DNA from 2 places in the Mesorhizobium sp. BR1-1-4 genome. Region 2 is predicted to be linked to the other one. Evidence: predicted binding sites of a transcription regulator. Region 2 holds the regulator's gene; the other holds the start of a gene.
What was found. Region 2 encodes HrcA, which represses chaperone genes, less so after heat shock. Its sites were predicted from a motif close to GTTAGCACTCNCNNNNNGNGAGTGCTAAC; they were not measured.
Positions count from the first base shown of each region.

Region 1: a site for HrcA is predicted at 6,229-6,257, ahead of groES (co-chaperone GroES). Genes of this name have one in related genera too.

Region 1 covers NZ_JAIUIB010000004.1:140,978-150,483, reverse strand. The annotation lists gene LB571_RS09905 (alanine racemase) at 13-1,158, opposite strand; gene LB571_RS09900 (D-arabinono-1,4-lactone oxidase) at 1,155-2,456, opposite strand; gene LB571_RS09895 (MFS transporter) at 2,462-3,649, opposite strand; gene LB571_RS09890 (TetR family transcriptional regulator) at 3,774-4,400, shown strand; gene LB571_RS09885 (hypothetical protein) at 4,419-5,186, opposite strand; gene LB571_RS09880 (class I SAM-dependent methyltransferase) at 5,145-6,155, shown strand; gene groES (co-chaperone GroES) at 6,320-6,616, shown strand; gene groL (chaperonin GroEL) at 6,682-8,337, shown strand; gene LB571_RS09865 (tetratricopeptide repeat protein) at 8,392-9,506, opposite strand, start outside.
Region 2 covers NZ_JAIUIB010000001.1:610,672-620,177, forward strand. The annotation lists gene LB571_RS03030 (isochorismatase family protein) at 1-597, opposite strand, end outside; gene LB571_RS03035 (M24 family metallopeptidase) at 934-2,238, opposite strand; gene LB571_RS03040 (GlxA family transcriptional regulator) at 2,389-3,360, opposite strand; gene LB571_RS03045 (low molecular weight protein tyrosine phosphatase family protein) at 3,458-3,781, opposite strand; gene hemW (radical SAM family heme chaperone HemW) at 3,785-4,963, opposite strand; gene rdgB (RdgB/HAM1 family non-canonical purine NTP pyrophosphatase) at 4,960-5,637, opposite strand; gene LB571_RS03060 (VOC family protein) at 5,637-6,047, opposite strand; gene rph (ribonuclease PH) at 6,231-6,947, opposite strand; gene hrcA (heat-inducible transcriptional repressor HrcA) at 7,103-8,185, shown strand; gene LB571_RS03075 (hypothetical protein) at 8,289-8,486, shown strand; gene LB571_RS03080 (PQQ-dependent sugar dehydrogenase) at 8,592-9,506, shown strand, end outside.

The DNA.
Region 1 (9,506 bases), on a different contig from region 2:
CGCCCGAGATGCTTACATCATCGGCAACACCGGCCAGCGGTCGACGATCCTGCCACCGGAAAGCACCGCGATCGGTCCGAAGTGCTGCAGCACGGCCTCGCTCTGCGTGGGCCGCAGGAACGCATAGTCACCGGGCCTGACGACGGCCTGGGCGGGCAGACCCATGAATTGCTGGTTGGAAGACAGGCCAAGCAGGCCGTTTGTCGTCATGCGTTCGGGAAACACCGGTTCGGCCATCCACTTGCCGCCATAGAGATAGCAGCCCTTGCGCGGAAACCGGCCCAGCGCCTGCAGCAGGCGCGAGACCGCCGGCGGGCCAGGCAGCATCGGCTCGACCACTTTCAGGATTGGCGTCGCGATGAAGGCCGCCGGCTGGAAGCCCTCAAGGCCGGGCGTGTCGAAATCGACGGGCAGCACGAAGGCCGAGCCCATCGACACTTCATTGGCAATGCCGCCATGATGAAGCAGCGCGGTCTTGCTGCCGCCAATGTTCAGGACATGGCGCTGGTCGGCGCCGAGGCGCGCGACGAAAGCGGCGGCCTGTTCGGAGGCTTGCGCCAACGCCTTGGCCGGTCCACCGAACAGGCCGGGTATGTGCGGCGCATGCGCCTCATAGGCCATGACGCCTTCGCAGCGCAGCCCTTTGTGGATAGGCAGCGCATTCAGCGCCCGCGACAGGGCCGCCGGTTCGGCAAAGCCGCCGCGATGCAGTCCGACATCGATTTCGAAAGCGATGCGCAATTCGGCGCCGAGTTCGTCGGCGAGCGCGCCATATTCCGCCAGTCTCTCCTGTGTATCGATCAGCCAGCAGACCCGCGACCAAGCCACGTCGCCTCTGCAAAGCACCGCCCTGGCCGCGCCAACCGGCATCGGTTTGCCGTACAGCAGATCCGCATCCGGGAACGCCTTAAGCACCGCCTCGGTGATCGGCGGATGGAAGGTCATGAGGCGGTGGGTTCCAAGCGCCTTGCCGATATGGGAGAGCAGCGGCAGGCAAGCGAGCGACTTGTCGACCAAACGGACGGCAAGACTGGGGTCAAGCCGCTTCTTCACCAGGGCAATGTTGCCATCCAGCCGATCGAGGTCGAGCAGCAGGCAGGGTTGGAAAATGTCCGCCTCTCTCAGCGCATCCGAAAGCGTGGCGAAATACGCCTTCATGGCTGGATGCCGAAAGAACTGGGTTCGATGCCGAACAGGTCGGCCATATAGGGCGAGACGAAGCGGTTTTGCGGATCGATGTCGCGGCGCACCGCCATCGCATCGTCCCAGCGCGGATAGAGCTTTTTCAGGTCGGCCGCTTTCAGGCTGTGCATCTTGCCCCAGTGCGGCCTGCCGCCATATCCGCGGAAGATCGGCTCGGCCGCGCGCATGAACGGCAACGGATCGTTCGCCGCGTCATGGTGGATGGCGATGGAACAGGTGAGCCTTTTGTGGAAAGGGGAGAGCCAGAATTCATCCGATGCCACCGACCGCACTTCCATCGGGAAATAGACTTCCGGAAAATGCTTCTCGGTCAGTTCGATGATCTCGGCCAGCGCCTTCGGCCCCTCCTCGAACGGAAGGTGATATTCCATCTCGTTGAACCTGGTCTGCCGGTCGCTGACATAGACGTTGAGCCAGTCCTGCACGTAATCCTCGGCCGGCACCTTGGCGACCGCGCCCAGGATCAGCCTGCGGCGCAGCGAGGGCAGCCAGGCAAGCCCGGTGCGCAGGCGGCGCAGCGTGCGCAGCGAGCCCTCGTCATCGTCGGTGGGGCGCGGGGTGGTCGCCTCGGTGCTGAAGTCGCTGGCGATGAACTGCGCGTAGCCTGAAAATGGGATGTAGTAGAATTCGGCCGACCGGTGCTCGCTCATCATCTTTTCGAAATCGCGCAGCATGTCGGCTATCGGCAGCACCCATTTGCGGCGCCGCAGCCGGTAGGTCGCGATGTTGTTCAACGTCACTTCGCTGAGCACACCGAAGGCGCCAAGCGCAACGCCGATCGCATGGATCGTTTCCTGATCCCCTTCCCGCTTGAAGTCGCGGACCTTGCCAAGCCCGTCGACGATCTGCACCGTTTCCAGCTGTGTGTGATACGCGCCCAGCGTAGGCCCCGAGCCATGGGTGGCCGTGCCCAGCGCGCCGCCAATCGCCTGGCGGTCGATGTCGCCCATATTGGGCAGGCCCTGGCCGATGCCTTGCAGCATGTGCATGAGCGGACCAAGCCGCGTCCCCGCCCGCACGCACGCCTGATGTTTTTTCGCGTCATGCGCGACCAGCCCTTCCAGCTTCTCCAGCGACAGGATGGTGCCTTGGGATTTCACCAATGGCGTGAAGGAGTGACCGGCGCCGACGACGCGGACCGGGCCGGGTGCGGTGCGAATGAGATCGCCGAGTTCGCCGGCATCGGCCGGACTGGCAAGCAGCCGCGGCTCGGCGGTGACAAAGCCGGACCAGTTGCTCCAGCTGTTCGACACGGTGCTCACGCAATCGCGCGGCGACGCCGCGCCGCCAGGACAAACAGGCAAAGCAACGCCACGCTGGCGACAGCGCTTGCGGCGGCGAACTCGGGAACCGGGCGAAACTCCTTGCCGTCGATGAGCAGCGACGCCGCGACCGGTCCGATCGCCAGGCCGAAAAGCTGGGCGGCCGGCACCAGCAGCACGGCGGTGCGGGTCTCGTCGGCGGTGATCGCCAGCCGGATCTGGTAGGGCACGATGAACAGCAGGATAAAACCCATGATCAGGGCGACGACCCAGAACATCGTGAGGCCGGGCCCGCTGGCAAGCACGAGCGAGGCGACAAGCGCGACGAGGCCGATCGCCGTGATGGCAAGCCGATAGTCGATGCGCGCCTCGAACACGGTCGCCGTCATCGCGCCCAGCACCTGCGCCGCGAGGCTGGCCGAGACGATCAGCCCGACGGTGCGGCCGTCGATGCCGAATTGGGCGCCAAGCGGCTCCAGAAAGGCCCATACGGCGCCGAAGAACATGAAGTAGCAGAAGACCGACAACAGCGCGGTGATCGAGGGAACCGTCAGCACATTGGCGAGGTTTTCGTCCTTCGGCAGATCGGCATAATCGGCAGGGACAGCAAAGGCGACCACCAGCGACGCGACGCAGACGACGGCAAGAACGAGGAAGCCGCCAGCCGACCCGGCGGCTGGAATGACATAGAGCGCCAGCACCAGGGCAAGTGCGCATTGCGCCAGGGTCTGCATGGTGACGAAATAGCCGCCGATGCGTTCGGCGCGCCGCGAACGGGCAATCAGTTCGGTGGCGACCGCGACAAGGCCGCCTTCGGCAAGGCCGGCCAGCGCGCGGGCCGCCATCAGCGTGTGGGCGCCGGCGGCATAGGCGGTCCACACATTGGCCAGCGCCAAGAGCAGCAGGAGGACGGCACTTTTCCAGCGCATGTTGTGGGCGGAAAGCAGCATCGCGACGATCGCCGAACCAATCGCGATGGCGATCATCTCGGCGGTGGCGACCAACGCCAGTTCGTCGCCGCTGACATGGCCCTCGGTATAGAGGGCGCCGAGCAGGACGGGCTGCAGACCGAGAATGAGCAGGCCGACCGACCCGATCCACAGGGCCGAGGCGAGCTGCCCGCCGCTGGGATTGCCGACCAGCCAGTCGCCTTCGCCCTGAAGATCAGCGCTTGTCGAAGCCATAGGCGCCTCCCAACGTCCTTGCCGCACGGCAAAAAAGCTGACAGTCTGTCAGCATTCCAGAAACTGATACTTGATCATATTTCTTGTCAACCGGAATTTGGGAACTCGTGCGAAAGATCGGTGCATGACGCAAGCCAGTCGAACGATCACCGAGCCCAGGCGCAGGCCCAAGCAGGAGCGCAGCCGCGAGCGCATCGACGCCATCCTGTCGACCACCATGCGGCTGATCGGCGAGAAAGGCATCGACGCCGTCACCATGAAGGAGGTCGGCATGCTGGCGGGCGGGCCGATCGCCACCGTCTACCACTACTTCCCCAACAAGTCGGCGATCCTGGCGATGCTCTATGAGCGGTTCTCGGAGGTCAGCCGTGCCAGGTTGGCGGCGATCGTCGCCGATGTCCGCGAAGCCAAGGACGTCATCGCCGCGTCCGATCGGCTGCTTGACGACTACCTCAGCCGGGTCGCCGGCGATCCGGCCATCCAGGATCTGCAGAACGCCATCCAGGCCGACAAGGCGCTGAAGAATCTCGACATCGCCGAAACCCGGCATCAAGCCAAGATGTTCTGCGACCACGTCATCGCCTTGCTCGAGCCGGAAAAGCACGAGCAGTTCGAACGCATGGTTCTGCTGATCTTCCAGCTCGCCGGCGGCGTTGTGCGCCTGGCGCTTGCGCAAGGCGAAGTGGAAAGCCGCCGGACCATCGAGGATTACCGATCGATCATCCACACCCAGTTGCGGCTGTTTCTTTAGCGACCGGCAACCGGGGGCCTATCTCGCCCGGCGGATGAGGCCTTCGAAACCATCGGCCAGGTCGGAAGCGCCGGCCGCGAACATCTTCACCAGGTTCTGCGGGCGGCCGGGCGTCTTGTTGGCATCGAGGAGAACAGCCCTGCCCTCATGCATGACGAAATCGAATTTCCCATAGTCGAAGCCGAGTTCACGCCGCCGTTCGCGCAGTTCGTCGGGAACAGCGGCGGGCTCGCGCCGGATCGTTTCCGATGCCTTGACCAGGCTGTTTGGCGAGACGTAGCGGGTGCAGCGCTCGCGCTCTCCGCAAAACACCCAGAAGCGCACCGCAAAGCCGTCAGGTTCTTTTTCCGGGATGAACTTTTCCACGACCAGATCATCGCGATCGAGGACGCCATCGGGAACGTCGTCCCGGGATTGGTAGACCTCGTAGGACGGCATGGCTGGCACGTGCGCAAAGGGTGCCGGTTGGCCGGCACGCCTCGACCGCCGATTGAGCCGTGTCTCCGGAATGCCCTGGTTGTTGAGATTGCTTTTGATGATGACCGGGCCCAGCCAGCCGTCGCCCTCGGCCAGAAGCGCTCCGCTTACCCGCCGTTTCGATATGTCGGCGGCCCCGACATTGAGGCATAAGGGAAAACTCCGCGCATATTCGAGATAATCTGCCGGTGTCGTTGTCGCATCGACGTGCAGAACCGCGACATCGGCGCTGGATTGTCCGGAGAGGCCAGGCTGAATCCGGACCGAATGGCCCCGCCTCTTCAGGTCCTCGAGAATATCGAAAAGCATGTAACGGCTATTCCGGCGCAGCAGAAGGCCGCGGCGACCCAGAAACCGGTCATGCTCATGCGTTATGACAATGATGCGCGCCACCAGCTAACCTCTTGGCTTCCATCCCCACTTCCATTAAGCGGCTCTAATCAATCAATGCCAGACTTTCCTGGGCTCCAACGGGTCTGCATGACGAATCATTGGGACAGTTATCATCGGCACTGGAAGCTCCTGGACGCCCCGCTCCGGCCGACGCCGGAAACCGTCGGCATATTCGAGCGCGAACTCGATCTCGGAAATGCCGATGTACTTCTGCTTGGGGTGACACCTGAACTGGCGGTTCTAGGCAGATCGATGTTGGCGATCGATCAATCGGCTGCCATGATTTCCGGCGTATGGGCCGGCGACAACATCTCGCGAAGGGCGATGGCCGGCAACTGGCTTGACCTCCCGGTCGAGCGGGAATGTTTCGACGCGGTCATCGGCGACGGCTGCCTGTCGGCGGTCGATACCAAGGCCGCGCGCGGTTCGCTGTTCGGTGAAATCGCAAGGGTGCTAAAGCCTGGCCGGCGTGCGGCGATCCGCGTGTTTGCTCGGCCGGAAACCGCGGATGACCTGCGCGGCATCGAAGCTCTGGTCCTGGCCGGCGGAATCGAGAATTTCCACGCGCTCAAATGGCGGATAGCCATGGCGTGCACGACCGGCGACTGCGACAGCAGCGTCGATGTGCAAGCAATCCGTGCGGCATTCGACAAGCTGTTTCCGAATCGGGAGGCCCTTGCCGCATGCACCGGATGGAGTATGGCATCCATCAACACGATCGACGTCTATGCGGGCTCCGAAACGAAGTACAGCTTCGCGACGCTGGCCATGCTGGAGGATGAGGCGCGCGGTTGGTTCGACCAGGTGCGCGTCGTGCCAAGCGGCAGTTATCCCCTGGCGGAACGTTGTCCGCTCCTGGTGCTCGGTTCGGCCAAGCTTCGATAAGTCATCGCCATCCTACCAAGAGGCGCTCCGCGCGCCTTGACTCTGGCAGGTCGGCGGCCTATTTCAGCGCCACGTTAGCACTCGCCTTTGGTGAGTGCTAACTATGTGTCCGGCGCCGCCGGACGGAGGAACTGTTTCTCACCGTTCTCATCGAGGAAGAAAAAATGGCAAAGTCGAAGTTCCGCCCGCTTCATGACCGCGTGGTCGTTCGCCGGGTCGAATCCGAATCCAAGACCGCTGGCGGGATCATCATCCCGGATACGGCGAAGGAAAAGCCGCAGGAAGGCGAGATCATCGCCGTCGGCTCCGGCGCTCGTGACGAAGCTGGCAAGCTGGTCCCGCTGGACGTCAAGGCCGGCGACCGCATCCTGTTCGGCAAGTGGTCGGGCACCGAAGTCAAGCTCAATGGCGAAGACCTTCTGATCATGAAGGAATCCGACATCATGGGCATCATCGGCTGATTATCGGCCTCACCCTCAACTTGAATTTTTCGGGCTCTATCCGAGCCCCTGCCAGGAGCTAAAACATGGCTGCCAAAGACGTAAAATTCTCTCGCGATGCCCGTGAGCGCATGCTGCGCGGCGTCAACATCCTCGCCGACGCGGTGAAGGTCACGCTCGGTCCCAAGGGCCGCAACGTCGTCATCGACAAGTCGTTCGGCGCCCCGCGCATCACCAAGGACGGCGTCACCGTCGCCAAGGAAATCGAGCTTGAAGACAAGTTCGAGAACATGGGCGCGCAGATGGTCCGCGAAGTTGCTTCGAAGACCAACGACATCGCCGGCGACGGCACCACGACCGCGACCGTTTTGGCGCAGTCGATCGTCCAGGAAGGCCACAAGTCGGTTGCGGCCGGCATGAACCCGATGGACCTGAAGCGCGGCATCGATCTGGCCGTCACCGAAGTGGTCGCTGCTCTCGGCAAGGCCGCCAAGAAGATCAAGACCTCCGAGGAAGTTGCCCAGGTCGGCACGATCTCGGCCAATGGCGACGAGTCGGTCGGCAAGATGATCGCGGAAGCGATGCAGAAGGTTGGCAACGAAGGCGTCATCACGGTTGAGGAAGCCAAGACCGCCGAGACCGAACTCGAAGTCGTCGAAGGCATGCAGTTCGACCGCGGCTATCTCTCGCCCTATTTCGTGACCAACGCCGACAAGATGGTTGCCGAGCTGGAGGACGTCTACATCCTCCTGCACGAGAAGAAGCTCTCCAACCTGCAGGCGATGCTGCCGGTCCTCGAAGCCGTCGTGCAGACCTCGAAGCCGCTGCTCATCATCTCGGAAGACGTCGAAGGCGAGGCGCTCGCCACGCTGGTCGTCAACAAGCTGCGTGGTGGCCTGAAGATCGCCGCCGTCAAGGCGCCGGGCTTCGGTGATCGCCGCAAGGCCATGCTGGAAGACATCGCCATCCTGACCGGTGGCCAGGTCATTTCGGAAGACCTCGGCATCAAGCTCGAGAATGTCGGCCTCAACATGCTCGGCCGTGCCAAGAAGGTGTCGATCTCCAAGGAGAACACCACGATCGTCGACGGCGCCGGTAAGAAAGCCGAGATCCAGGGCCGCGTCGCCCAGATCAAGCAGCAGATCGAGGAGACCACCTCGGACTACGACAAGGAGAAGCTGCAGGAACGTCTGGCGAAGCTCGCCGGCGGCGTTGCGGTGATCCGCGTCGGCGGTGCGACGGAAGTCGAAGTCAAGGAAAAGAAGGACCGCGTCGATGACGCCCTCAACGCGACCCGCGCGGCCGTGGAAGAAGGCATCGTTGCTGGCGGTGGCGTTGCCCTGCTGCGCGCTTCGGCCAACATCAAGGTGACAGGCGTCAACGCCGACCAGGCCGCCGGCATCAACATCGTTCGTCGTGCGCTGCAGGCTCCGGCCCGCCAGATCGCGGCCAACGCTGGTGCGGAAGCCTCGATCGTTGCCGGCAAGATCCTTGAGAACAAGGGCGCGACCTTCGGCTACAACGCCCAGACCGGCGAATATGGCGACATGATCGTCATGGGTATCGTCGATCCGGTCAAGGTCGTGCGCACGGCCCTCCAGGACGCGGCCTCGGTCGCCGGCCTGCTCGTCACCACCGAAGCCATGATCGCCGAAGCTCCGAAGAAGGATTCGGCTGGCGGCGGCATGCCTGGCGGCATGGGCGGCGGCGGCATGGGCGGCATGGGCGGCATGGACTTCTGATCCAGCCCTTACCAGCCTTCACATACGGAAAGGGCGGCAGCGATGCCGCCCTTTCTATTTTGGTGCAGGTTGAACCGAGCGTAATCTGTCAAGCAAGGCAGCGGCTTCTCTGTAGTATCTGTGCTTCTCACCTGGGTTCTGACGAAGGAGCGGAACTATCGTTTCAAGTTCGGCGACCGCTTCTTGGTCTCGGTTCTGATTATTCAATATCCCGGCTCGCAACCATCGCGTGCGGAGTGTCACAGGATGTTCCGCACCGTGAACACACTGCGAGACAGGCAGCAGGCCATCAACCTCGTTCAGAGCAGCCGCCATCTTACCCGCGTCCTTCAGCAGCGAAGCATGCAGATAGCGTGTCACCAGTGTCGCCGGATGCTCGGCGCCGCGAACCTGTTCCTCGATCGGCAGCAGGGCATCGAGCTCGCCAAGAGCCGCTACTGTCTGGCCAGCGTCCCTCAGCAGGGAAGCGCGCAGAAAGCGCGTCGCCAGTGTCGCTGGATGTTCGGCACCGCGAATCCGTTCCCTGACTGGCAGAAGTGCATTAACCTCATCCAAAGCCGCTACTGTCTCGCCCATGTCCTTCAGCAACGACACGCGCAGATAGCGCGTCGAGAGCGTGTCTGGATGTTCACTGCCGCGAGCCCGTTCTTCAATCACCAGCACGGCGTCAACCTCATCCAGAGCTTCTGCATTCCGGCCTGCATCCTGCAGCAGCGAGGCGCGCAGAGCTCGCGTCGAGAGCGTGTCTGGATGTTCGTCACCTCGAACCCGTCGCTCGACTGGCAGTAGAGCATCAACCTCGTCCAGAGCTTCCGCCGTCCGGCCCGCCTCCTGCAACAGCGAGGCGCGCAGATAGCGCGTCGAGAGCGTGTTTGGATGGTCAACGCCGCGAATCCGTTCGTTAGTTACCAGCAGGGCGTCAACCTCATCCAAAGCCGTTGCCGTTTGGCCAGCATCCTGCAATAGCGAGGCGCGCAGAGCGCGCGTCACTAGCGTCGCGGGATGCTCGACGCCACGAACCCGTTCCTCTTTTGGCAGAAGCGCATCGATCTCGTTTAAAGCAGCGGCCGTCTGGCCCGCATCCTGCAGCAGCGAGGCGCGCAACGCGCGCGTTCGCAGTGTTTCTGGATGCTCGGCGCCGCGAACTCGTTCCTCTACTGGCAGCAGCG
Region 2 (9,506 bases):
TTCGCCGGCCAACAGCCGGCAGGCGCCGCCGGTGTCGGTAACCGCGCCGCCATAGAGCCGGTTGGCAAGGTTGAGGATGCCGGTCTGGTGCATGGCCGCGCTGCCGCTGCCGCAGGCATCCTTGACCAAAAGCACGCGAAAGCCCCTTGCCACGGCATCCCTGACCGACGCGTCGATGCAGGCCTCGGTCCACACGCCAGCCATGACGAGCCATTCGACGCCGGAAGCCTTGAGCCGGTCGCCAGCCGGACCGGAGCGGAAGGCGCTGGCCTCGGCCTTGATCAGCAGCGCCTCGCCATTCGCCGGCGCCACCTCGTGGCAGATCTCGGTCAGCGGGTCGCTCTTGTCGGAAAAGGCCGACTTGCCGTCTTCGCCGACCGGATGAAAGGGCCGGTCCTGGCTGTCGAGATCGACGATATAGGCCCAGTGATGAAGCGGCACATGGTTTTGCCGCGCCGCCGCCTGCAGGCGCTGGACGTTGCCGAGGATTTCTTCATAGCCCTCGACGAGGTAGCGCTTGTCCCGCCGATGCTCTTCCTGCAGGTCGATGAACACAGCGGCCACCGTGCCGGGGCGGATGGAAATGGGGGCTTTCATGCGGATGCGCCAGGATTGGCGCTCAGCGCCGTTCGGTTCAGCGAGCTGGCGCTAGCCCTGATGATTGGCCGTCGCCTCCCCAACGTCGTCATCCCAGGGCGAAGCAGGAGCGAAGCTCCGTCGCGGAGACCCTGGGATCCATGCCGTGACCTCGATCGAATGGTGCAGCGGAGCAGAATTCCGTAGCCGTTGCGACGCTTTGTCGTCACGACATGGATCCCTTGGGCTGCGGAGCAGCTCCAGAGGTCTGCGCTGCGTCGCTGCGCTCCTTGCTCCGCCCTAGGATGACGAAAGCAAGGGGCGTTCGCTCCGGTTGTTGACGGACACGGATCCACATCAAACCTGCGTCTCCAAAAACTCATCCTCATACGGAAAGCGCGACAGAAGCTCGGTGCCGGTCTCGGTGATCAGGATTTCGTCCTCCAGCTTGACGCCTTCGCGGCCGCCCTTCTCGCCAATATAGCTTTCCACGCTCACCACCATGCCTGGCACGATATGGCCGTCGCGGCCATAGGTCTCGTAATCCATGGCATGCGCGATGAACGGTGTCTCGCCATGCATGCCGACGCCGTGCATGACCGAGGTGTAGCGCTGGTCGACGAAGCGGTCCGGAATTTTCCACGCCTTCTCGGCGATCTCGCGGAACGCCATGCCGGGCTTCACGATCGAAATATTGTGCTGAACCTGATCATGCGCCATGCGGTAGAGCGATTTCTGATAAGGGGTCGGTCTGCCCGGCCCGCAGCGGAAGGTGCGCGAAAAATCCGAATAATAACCGTAACAGCCGATCGTGTCGGTATCGAGCGCCAGCAATTCGCCGGGCCTGATCTTGCGGCCGCTGGCTTCATTGAACCACGGATTGGTGCGCTGGCCCGAGGTCAGCAGCCGCGTTTCGATGAACTCGCCGCCCTGGCGTATGACCTCGCCATACATGATGGCGAACAGCTCGTTCTCGGAAACGCCGGGCTTGATCGCTTCGCGCACCGCATAGACGGCGGCTTCGGCGCCGGCCATCGAGGCCAGCAGGCATTTGACCTCCTCCGGCGTCTTGACCGCGCGCACGGCGAGGATCTCGCCCTGGCAGTCCCGGACCTCGCAGCCGCGCTTCTCCAGGGCGAGTGCCTGCAGATGGCTGCAGCGGTCAAGGCCGAGCTTCATCGAGCCGCCGCCATGTTGCTTCAACAGTTCGGCGATCTCGTCGGCGAAGGGACCGGCGGTTTTGTCGTCGCGGCCCGACACGGAAGACCAGACAAGCTTGGAAGGACGCGCTTCATCGATCGTGTCGAGCACCATGGAGACATGGTAGCTCTGCGGATATTCGAACAGCACGATCGGCCCGTCGGTCGGAATGAAGAAATAGCGGGTCGAATTGCGCAGGAAATAGCCGAACATGTTGCGCGAACCGGTGGCGTAGCGCTGGTTGTAGGGGTCGAACAAAACGACGCCGCCATAGCCGGCCTCGCGCATCCAGCCGCGCAGTTTCGCCAGCCGGCCTTTGCGCAGGGCATCGGCATCGATGAAGGACGGCTCGGTGTCCGACAGCCACATGCCGCCGGCCGGATCGGCCGCCGCCGGGTGGCGCATGCGGTCCTTGAAGTCGACGTCCTCCGTGCTGTCGGGGTCGAATACGACGATGCTCATGGGGTCTGGCCTTTGGCTGGGTGTAGGGCCAGAGCATGGCGCAGGGGGATCGGGGCGATTGTGCGGAAAACCGCGTGGGTTGTGCGGGATACCGCTGCAGGACAGAGGGGGGGCGCTGTCCCGCCAACGCCTCCCGCGTCAACGCTCGCGCTAATGCCTTCTCGCCATCTTCGGCGCATGGCCATGCTCCTCTCGAAAAGCCCGGGCAAAGCTCGACATCGAGGCAAAGCCGCAGGCCAGCGCCACGTCGCGCACGGCAAGCGTCGAATGCGCCAGCAGGTCGGCGGCGCGTTTCAGCCTGAGCCGCCGATAATAGCCGTTGGGCGAGATGGCGAGTTCGGAGCGGAACGAGCGTTCGAGCTTGTCGGAGGAAACGCCGAGCTTCGCCGTCAGCTCGGCCATGCCGAGCCGCTCCTCCACCGCGTCTTCCATGATGGCGATGGCCGACAGCACCAGCTCGTTCTGCACGCCGGTGCGCAGGCGCAGCGGCATCAGCTTGCGGTCGACGCTCGAGCGCAATTGGCTGTGCACGAACCATTCGGCGACGCCCGCGGCAAGCTCGGCGCCGTAGTCGCGGGTGACGATCTCCAGCATCATGTCGAGGCTGCCGACGCCGCCGGCCGAGGTAAAACGCTTGCGGTCGATGACGTAGAGATCGCGGCGCAGCTCGATGTTGGGGAACGCCTCGGTGAAGGCGGCCTGGCTGGTCCAGTGCAAGGTGCAGGCATGGCCGTCGAGCAGGCCCGCGCGGGCGAGGAAGAACGCCGCGTCCGCGACCGCGCCGATATGAGCGCCGGCGCGCAGGCTGCGGCGGATCCAGCTCGCGGCGTCCTCGGCGACGAGATGGTCGGCGTCGCCGCCCGAGCAGACCACGATGCGGTCGACCTTGGGCGCTGCCTCGGCGTAAAAGCCTGGCTGGATGACGACGCCGTTCGAGGCCTCGACCGTCCCTTGGGTCGCCCCGACGATGATCCAGCGGTAGCATTCCCGCTTCGCCAGTATGTTGGCGGCGCGCAGTGGCTCGATGACGGAACTGAACGCCATCATCGGAAAGCCGGGGAACACCAGCACCGCGAAGGTGAGCGGGGCGTCCGTGGGTTTGGGTGGTTCGCGTGTGGCCATGACGTCCGGAGCCGGGAGGATCGGGGGCTACAATTCGGGCAGATGGGCTTCGGGGTCAACGGTGTTCGGCCAAAGGCGAAGGGGCGAACGCAAGCGCTCAGTCCAGATACCGGGACACGCGCGCCTTCAGAAGCGCGATCAGCTCCGGGTCCATGAATTCATAATCGTCGGGGATATCGAGGCAGATCACCTTGGCCGCCTTCAGGCTGGCCTTGAATTGCTTCCGCAGTTTCGTCCGGTGGGTTTTCTCCATGACAAAGATGATGTCCGCCCAGCCGACGAGCTCGTGCGTCAGCGGCGTGTCGGCGTCATGATTGGTGCCAGCCGAGGCGACTTCGATGTCGCGCCGCGTGGAAAACACCTGTTCGGCGGTCGGGCTGCGCAAGCGGTTCTGGCTGCAGACGAAGAGGACGTTTTTCAAGGTTTAGCGCGCCAAATCCGCCACCACGGCGTCGAGCACGATCATGCCGGCCGGCGTGGCACGCAGCCGGGCGTTGCCGATCGGCGCCACCAGCCCCTCGCCCTGCAGCACCGACAGCCGAGCGCTCGACAGCTCGCGCCCGGAAAAGGCCTCGTAGCGCGAGAGGTCGATGCCTTCGGCGAGCCTCAGCCCCATCAAAAGAAATTCGTCCGCCTCTTCGGAGCGCGTCAGCAGCTCGCCGCCGGTGATGCCATGGCCCTTGGCCTCGACCAGATTGGCCCAGGTCTCCGGCATCCGTTCGGCGATGGTCACCACACGGTGGCCGTTCTCCACGAAGCGGCCATGCGCGCCGGGGCCGACGCCGACATATTCGCCGTAGCGCCAATAGGTCAGATTGTGCCGGCTCTCGGCCCCCGGCCTGGCGTGGTTGGAGATCTCGTAGGCCGGCAGGCCGTGCGCCGACGTGATTTCCTGCGTCAGTGCATAGAGATCGGCGGCGTGGTCGTTGTCGGGAACGACGAATTTCTTCGCCGCGTGCAGCGCATGGAAGGGCGTGCCTTCCTCGATGGTCAGCTGGTAGAGCGACAGGTGGTCGGCGGCATGGCCGATCGCCTGTTCGAGTTCCGCCTGCCAATCCTCCGGCGTCTGCCCGGGCCGCGCATAGATCAGGTCGAAGGAGAGCCGCGGAAAGATTTCGCGCGCGAGCCCGATGGCGTGCAAGGCTTCCCTTACATTGTGCAGCCGGCCGAGAAAGCGCAAATCCTTGTCGTTCAGCGCCTGCACGCCAAGCGAGACGCGGTTGACGCCCGCCGCCCGGTAACCGCGAAACCGCTCCGCCTCGACCGAGGACGGATTGGCCTCGAGCGTCACCTCGATGCCATCAGGCACCGTCCAATTCCCAGCCACGGCGTCCAGAACCCTGGCCACGGTTTCCGGCTTCATCAGCGACGGCGTGCCGCCGCCGAGGAAGATGCTGGTCACTTCGCGCGGCCCGGTGCGCTGGCGCATCGTTGCCAACTCGGCCTCGAAGGCGGCGGCGAAGCGCTCCTGGTCGACCGGCTGGTGGCGGACATGGCTGTTGAAGTCGCAATAGGGGCACTTGGCCGCGCAGAACGGCCAATGGACATAGACGCCGAAGCCGGGACCGCGGTCGAGCGCCATGGTGGTGCCGGGTCCGATCATGCCGAGCCAGGCCTCACCGAACCAAGCCGGGCTTGGGCGAATTTCTGGAAGGCGCGGGCGCGGTGCGACAGCGCCGTCGCCTGGCCGGGTTTCCAGCCGTGCTTTTCCTCCGCGCTCATCTCGCCGAAGGTCTTGTCGAAGCCATTGGGCAAAAACACCGGATCGTAGCCGAAGCCGAGCTCGCCGCGCGGCGGCCAGACCAGCGTGCCCTCGGCCTCGCCGCGATAATATTCGGCCTCGCCGTCGGGAAAGGCGAGGCAGATGACGGCGACAAAGCGGCCCGTGCGCCGCTCGGGCGTGGCCGCGCCGACTTCCTGCATCGCCACTTCGGTGCGCTGCATGGCTATGGCGAAATCGCGCGATCCGTCTGGTGTCTCGGCCCAGTTCGCGGTATAGACGCCGGGCGCGCCGTCGAGCGCGTCGACACACAGGCCAGAATCGTCCGACAGTGCCGGCAGGCCGGTCGCCTTTGCGGCGGCAAAGGCCTTGATGTAGGCGTTTTCCTCGAAGGTGGTGCCGGTTTCGTCCGGTTCGGGCAGGCCATACGCCTTGGCTGATTTCGCCTCAAAGCCGAACGGTCCCATCAGCTCGGCGAATTCGCGCAGCTTGCCTTCATTGTGGCTGGCGACGACGATCTTCTTGCCATCAAGCGTATGGAGGTTTGGCGAGTGCATCAAAGGCCCCAGATTCTCGGCTCGGCGAACTCGATCGAATTGCCCGAAGGGTCGCGTATATAGATCGAACGGCCACCTTGCGGCCATTCGAATTCGCTTTCGACGGCGATTTTCTTCGCCAAGAGATGGGTTTTCCAAAGCTCGATTTCAGCGGCGTTTGCGGCAAAGCACAGATGGCCTTCGCCAACCGTGCCGTGCGGCGGCACTTTCAGCCTTGCGTCCGGCGCGGGCGGAATTCTGGTCGCCTCGGCGTTGAAGACGAGCAGGACGCCCGGGCCACAGCGGAAGAAAAGGTGGCGGCCGTCGACCTTGCCGAGGAGAGTGAGGCCGAGGATATCGGTGTAGAAGACCTCTGCTTCAGCGAGGTCGGTGACATAGAGGGCGGATTCAAGAATGGCGGAGGGTGTCACGAGGCGCCCCCCTCTGCCCTGCCGGCCATCTCCCCCGCAAGGAGGGAGATTGGCAGCGCGAGCGCCGGCTCGTGGTATTCTATGCTGATTATTGGCGAAGCTCTCGACAACATCCGATCTCCCCCCTTGCGGGGGAGATGGCCGGCAGGCCAGAGGGGGGCGCCCAGGCTCGGCATCGAAAACTCAGGCCACCGCCATCTGCTGCAGGCTGACCAACCGGGAAATGCCCTTCTTGGCCAGGCCCATCAAGGCCGCGAACTGCTCTTCGGAGAAGGGCTCGCCCTCGGCGGTGCCCTGGATCTCGACGATGCCGCCCTTGCCGGTCATGACGAAATTGGCGTCGGTGCCGGCCGAGGAATCCTCGATATAATCGAGATCGATGACCGGCTGGCCGTCATGGATGCCGCAGGAAATCGCCGCGACATGATCCTTCAGCACTTTCGAAACACTGGCCATCTGCCGCGCTTCCATCCAGCGCAGGCAGTCATACAGCGCCACCCAGCCGCCGGTGATCGAAGCGGTGCGGGTGCCGCCATCGGCCTGGATGACGTCGCAGTCGACGGTGATCTGCTGTTCGCCCAGCGCCTGCAGGTCGACCACGGCGCGCAGCGAACGGCCGATCAGCCGCTGAATCTCCAGCGTGCGGCCGCCCTGCTTGCCGGCGGAGGCCTCGCGGCGCATGCGCTCGCCTGTCGAGCGCGGCAGCATGCCATATTCGGCCGTCACCCAGCCCTTGCCGGAATTGCGCATCCAGCCAGGCACCTTTTCCTCGAGGCTGGCGGTGCACAGGACATGCGTGTCGCCGAACTTCACCAGGCACGAGCCTTCGGCATGCTTGGAGACGCCGCGCTCGAAGGATATGGCGCGCATTTCGTCGAATTGGCGTTTGGAGGGGCGCATTCGGCCTGCTTTCTTGTCATTTTTTTGAATCGTGGCCGGCTTTTAGACGCATGCAGGGCACGGCGCAAAGGAAAAGGGGCGGTGACCCGACACAGACACCGGGTTGCGCGCGGCCCACCGAAGTCTATATCCTTGAACCGGAGGTTTTTAGCCGAATGACCAAGGCAGTCGATCCCGCCTCGCAGTCGCTGGCTCTTCAGTCGCTCGACATGCGCTCGCGCGACATCTTCCGGCGCATCGTCGATTCCTATCTGCGGGACGGCGAACCCGTGGGCTCGCGCAGCCTGTCGCGCATCCTGCCGTCCTCGCTGTCGCCCGCCACCATCCGCAACGTGATGAGCGACCTCGAGCATCTCGGGCTGATCTACGCGCCGCACATCTCGGCCGGGCGCCTGCCGACCCAGGCTGGCCTGCGTTTCTTCGTCGATGCCTTCATGGAGCTTGGCGACCTCTCCGACGAGGAGCGCCGCACCATCGAGGCGCAGGTGCGGGCCTCCGGCTCCGGCGCGACGCTGGAGCATATGCTGACCGAGGCCAGCCAGATGCTGTCGGGCATGTCGCGCGGCGCCGGCCTGGTGCTGGCGGCCAAGAACGAGGTGGCGCTCAAGCATATCGAATTCATCCAGCTGGAGCCGACCAAGGCGCTTGCCGTGCTGGTATCGCAGAATGGCGATGTCGAAAACCGTGTCGTCGAGCTGCCCGCCGGCATCACCGTCTCGCAACTGCACGAGGCCTCGAATTTCCTCAATGCGCATATCCGTGGCCGCACGCTGGCCGAGGCGCGCACCGAGATCGCCCGCATCAAGGAAGAGACGAGAGCCGCCCTCGACACGCTGTCGCAGGACCTCGTCGAGAAGGGGCTTGCGGTGTGGGCGGGGGCCGAAAGCGGCCTGCCGGCGCGGCTCATCGTGCGCGGCCGCGCCAATCTGCTGGAAAACGTCACCGCCCAGGCCGACATCGAACTCTTGCGCCACCTGTTCGAGGACATGGAGACGCAGGACGGGCTGATCCAATTGCTCGACCTCGCCGAGCAGGGATCGGGCGTGCGCATCTTCATCGGCTCGGAAAACAAGCTGTTCTCGCTGTCGGGCTCGTCGCTGGTGGTGGCGCCCTATCGCGACAAGGACGCCCGCGTCGTCGGCGCGCTCGGCGTCATCGGCCCGACAAGGCTGAACTATGCCCGCATCGTGCCGATGGTGGATTATACGGCACAGCTGATTTCCCGCATGCTGAGGTAAGGAGTCCGAGGAATTATTGCTTTGGTTTCCATGCCGGAATTCGACCGCGAACGACTTTCCTGGCGGGACCGTAAATCCAGACAGGCTGCAAAGGAGAAAAAGAATGGCGCTGGAATCGTTCAAGGCCCAGATCAGTCTGCTGCTGGAGGAGATGGTCAACCAGCCGGAGGACCAGCACGAAATTCAGGAACAGCTGCGCGAAAAACTGCGCGAGATGCGCGCCATGGGCCTGCCATTGCCGGCCGATCTCGTTGAATTGGAAAAACGCCTGGACGACGATTTTTACGCTGCCGGGACCTGACCCGAGAAGTTTTGCGCATGGTGCGCAACGGAACCCACGGGCAAACCGATCGTTGCTTTCCTTCATGACGGATTGGAGGAAGTGATGCGATTAGCCGGACTGGCGATGTCCGCACTGTTTGTCACGACCGCAGCGCTCGCCCAGCCAGCCGACCAGCCTGTGCTCAAGGGCCCGGCCGCCTTCGGCGACTGGCGCGCGGACAGGCCCGGCGTGCGCCGGCTGATCAAGCCGGAAGACCTGCCGAAACCCTATGTCACCAAATCCGCCTCCAACAGCGCCGGCGTGATCGACATGCCGGCGGACGCAAAGCCGCATTTGCCGCCGGGGTTTTCGGCCGAGTTGATCGCCTCGGGGATCGACAATCCGCGCGTCGTGCGCATCGCACCCAACGGCGACCTGTTCGTTGCCGACAGCAAGGCCAACCAGCTCCGCGTCTATCGCCTGGCGAAGGGCAGCGCGAAAGCCGCTGAGAAAAGCATCTTTGCCGGCGGTCTCAACCGGCCCTATGGCATTGCCTTCTATCCCCCGGGCAAGGACCCGCAATGGGTCTACGTCGCCAACAGCGACAGCATCGTGCGTTTTGCCTACGGCAATGGCGACCTGAAGGCCTCGGGCGAGCCGCAAACCATCGTCGCCGACATTCCTTCGACCCACCACTGGACCCGCGACATCGCCTTCTCGCCCGACGGCAAGACACTTTATCTTTCCGTCGGCTCCGGCTCGAATGTCGCCGAGGACATGGGCAAGAGGCCCAGGGGCGGGCTCGACGCCTGGGTCAAGGCTAAGCCGCTCGGCGCCAGTTGGGGTTCCGAGGCGGGCCGGGCCGAGGTCCGGGCCTTCGATCCCGACGGCAAGAACGGCCGCACAGTCGCCACCGGCTTGCGCAACTGTTCGGGCATGACCGTCCAGCCGGCGACCGGCGCGCTATGGTGTGTCGTCAACGAGCGCGACGGGCTCGGCGACAATGTGCCCGCCGAATACGCGACATCGGTCAGGGAAGGCGCCTTCTATGGCTGGCCC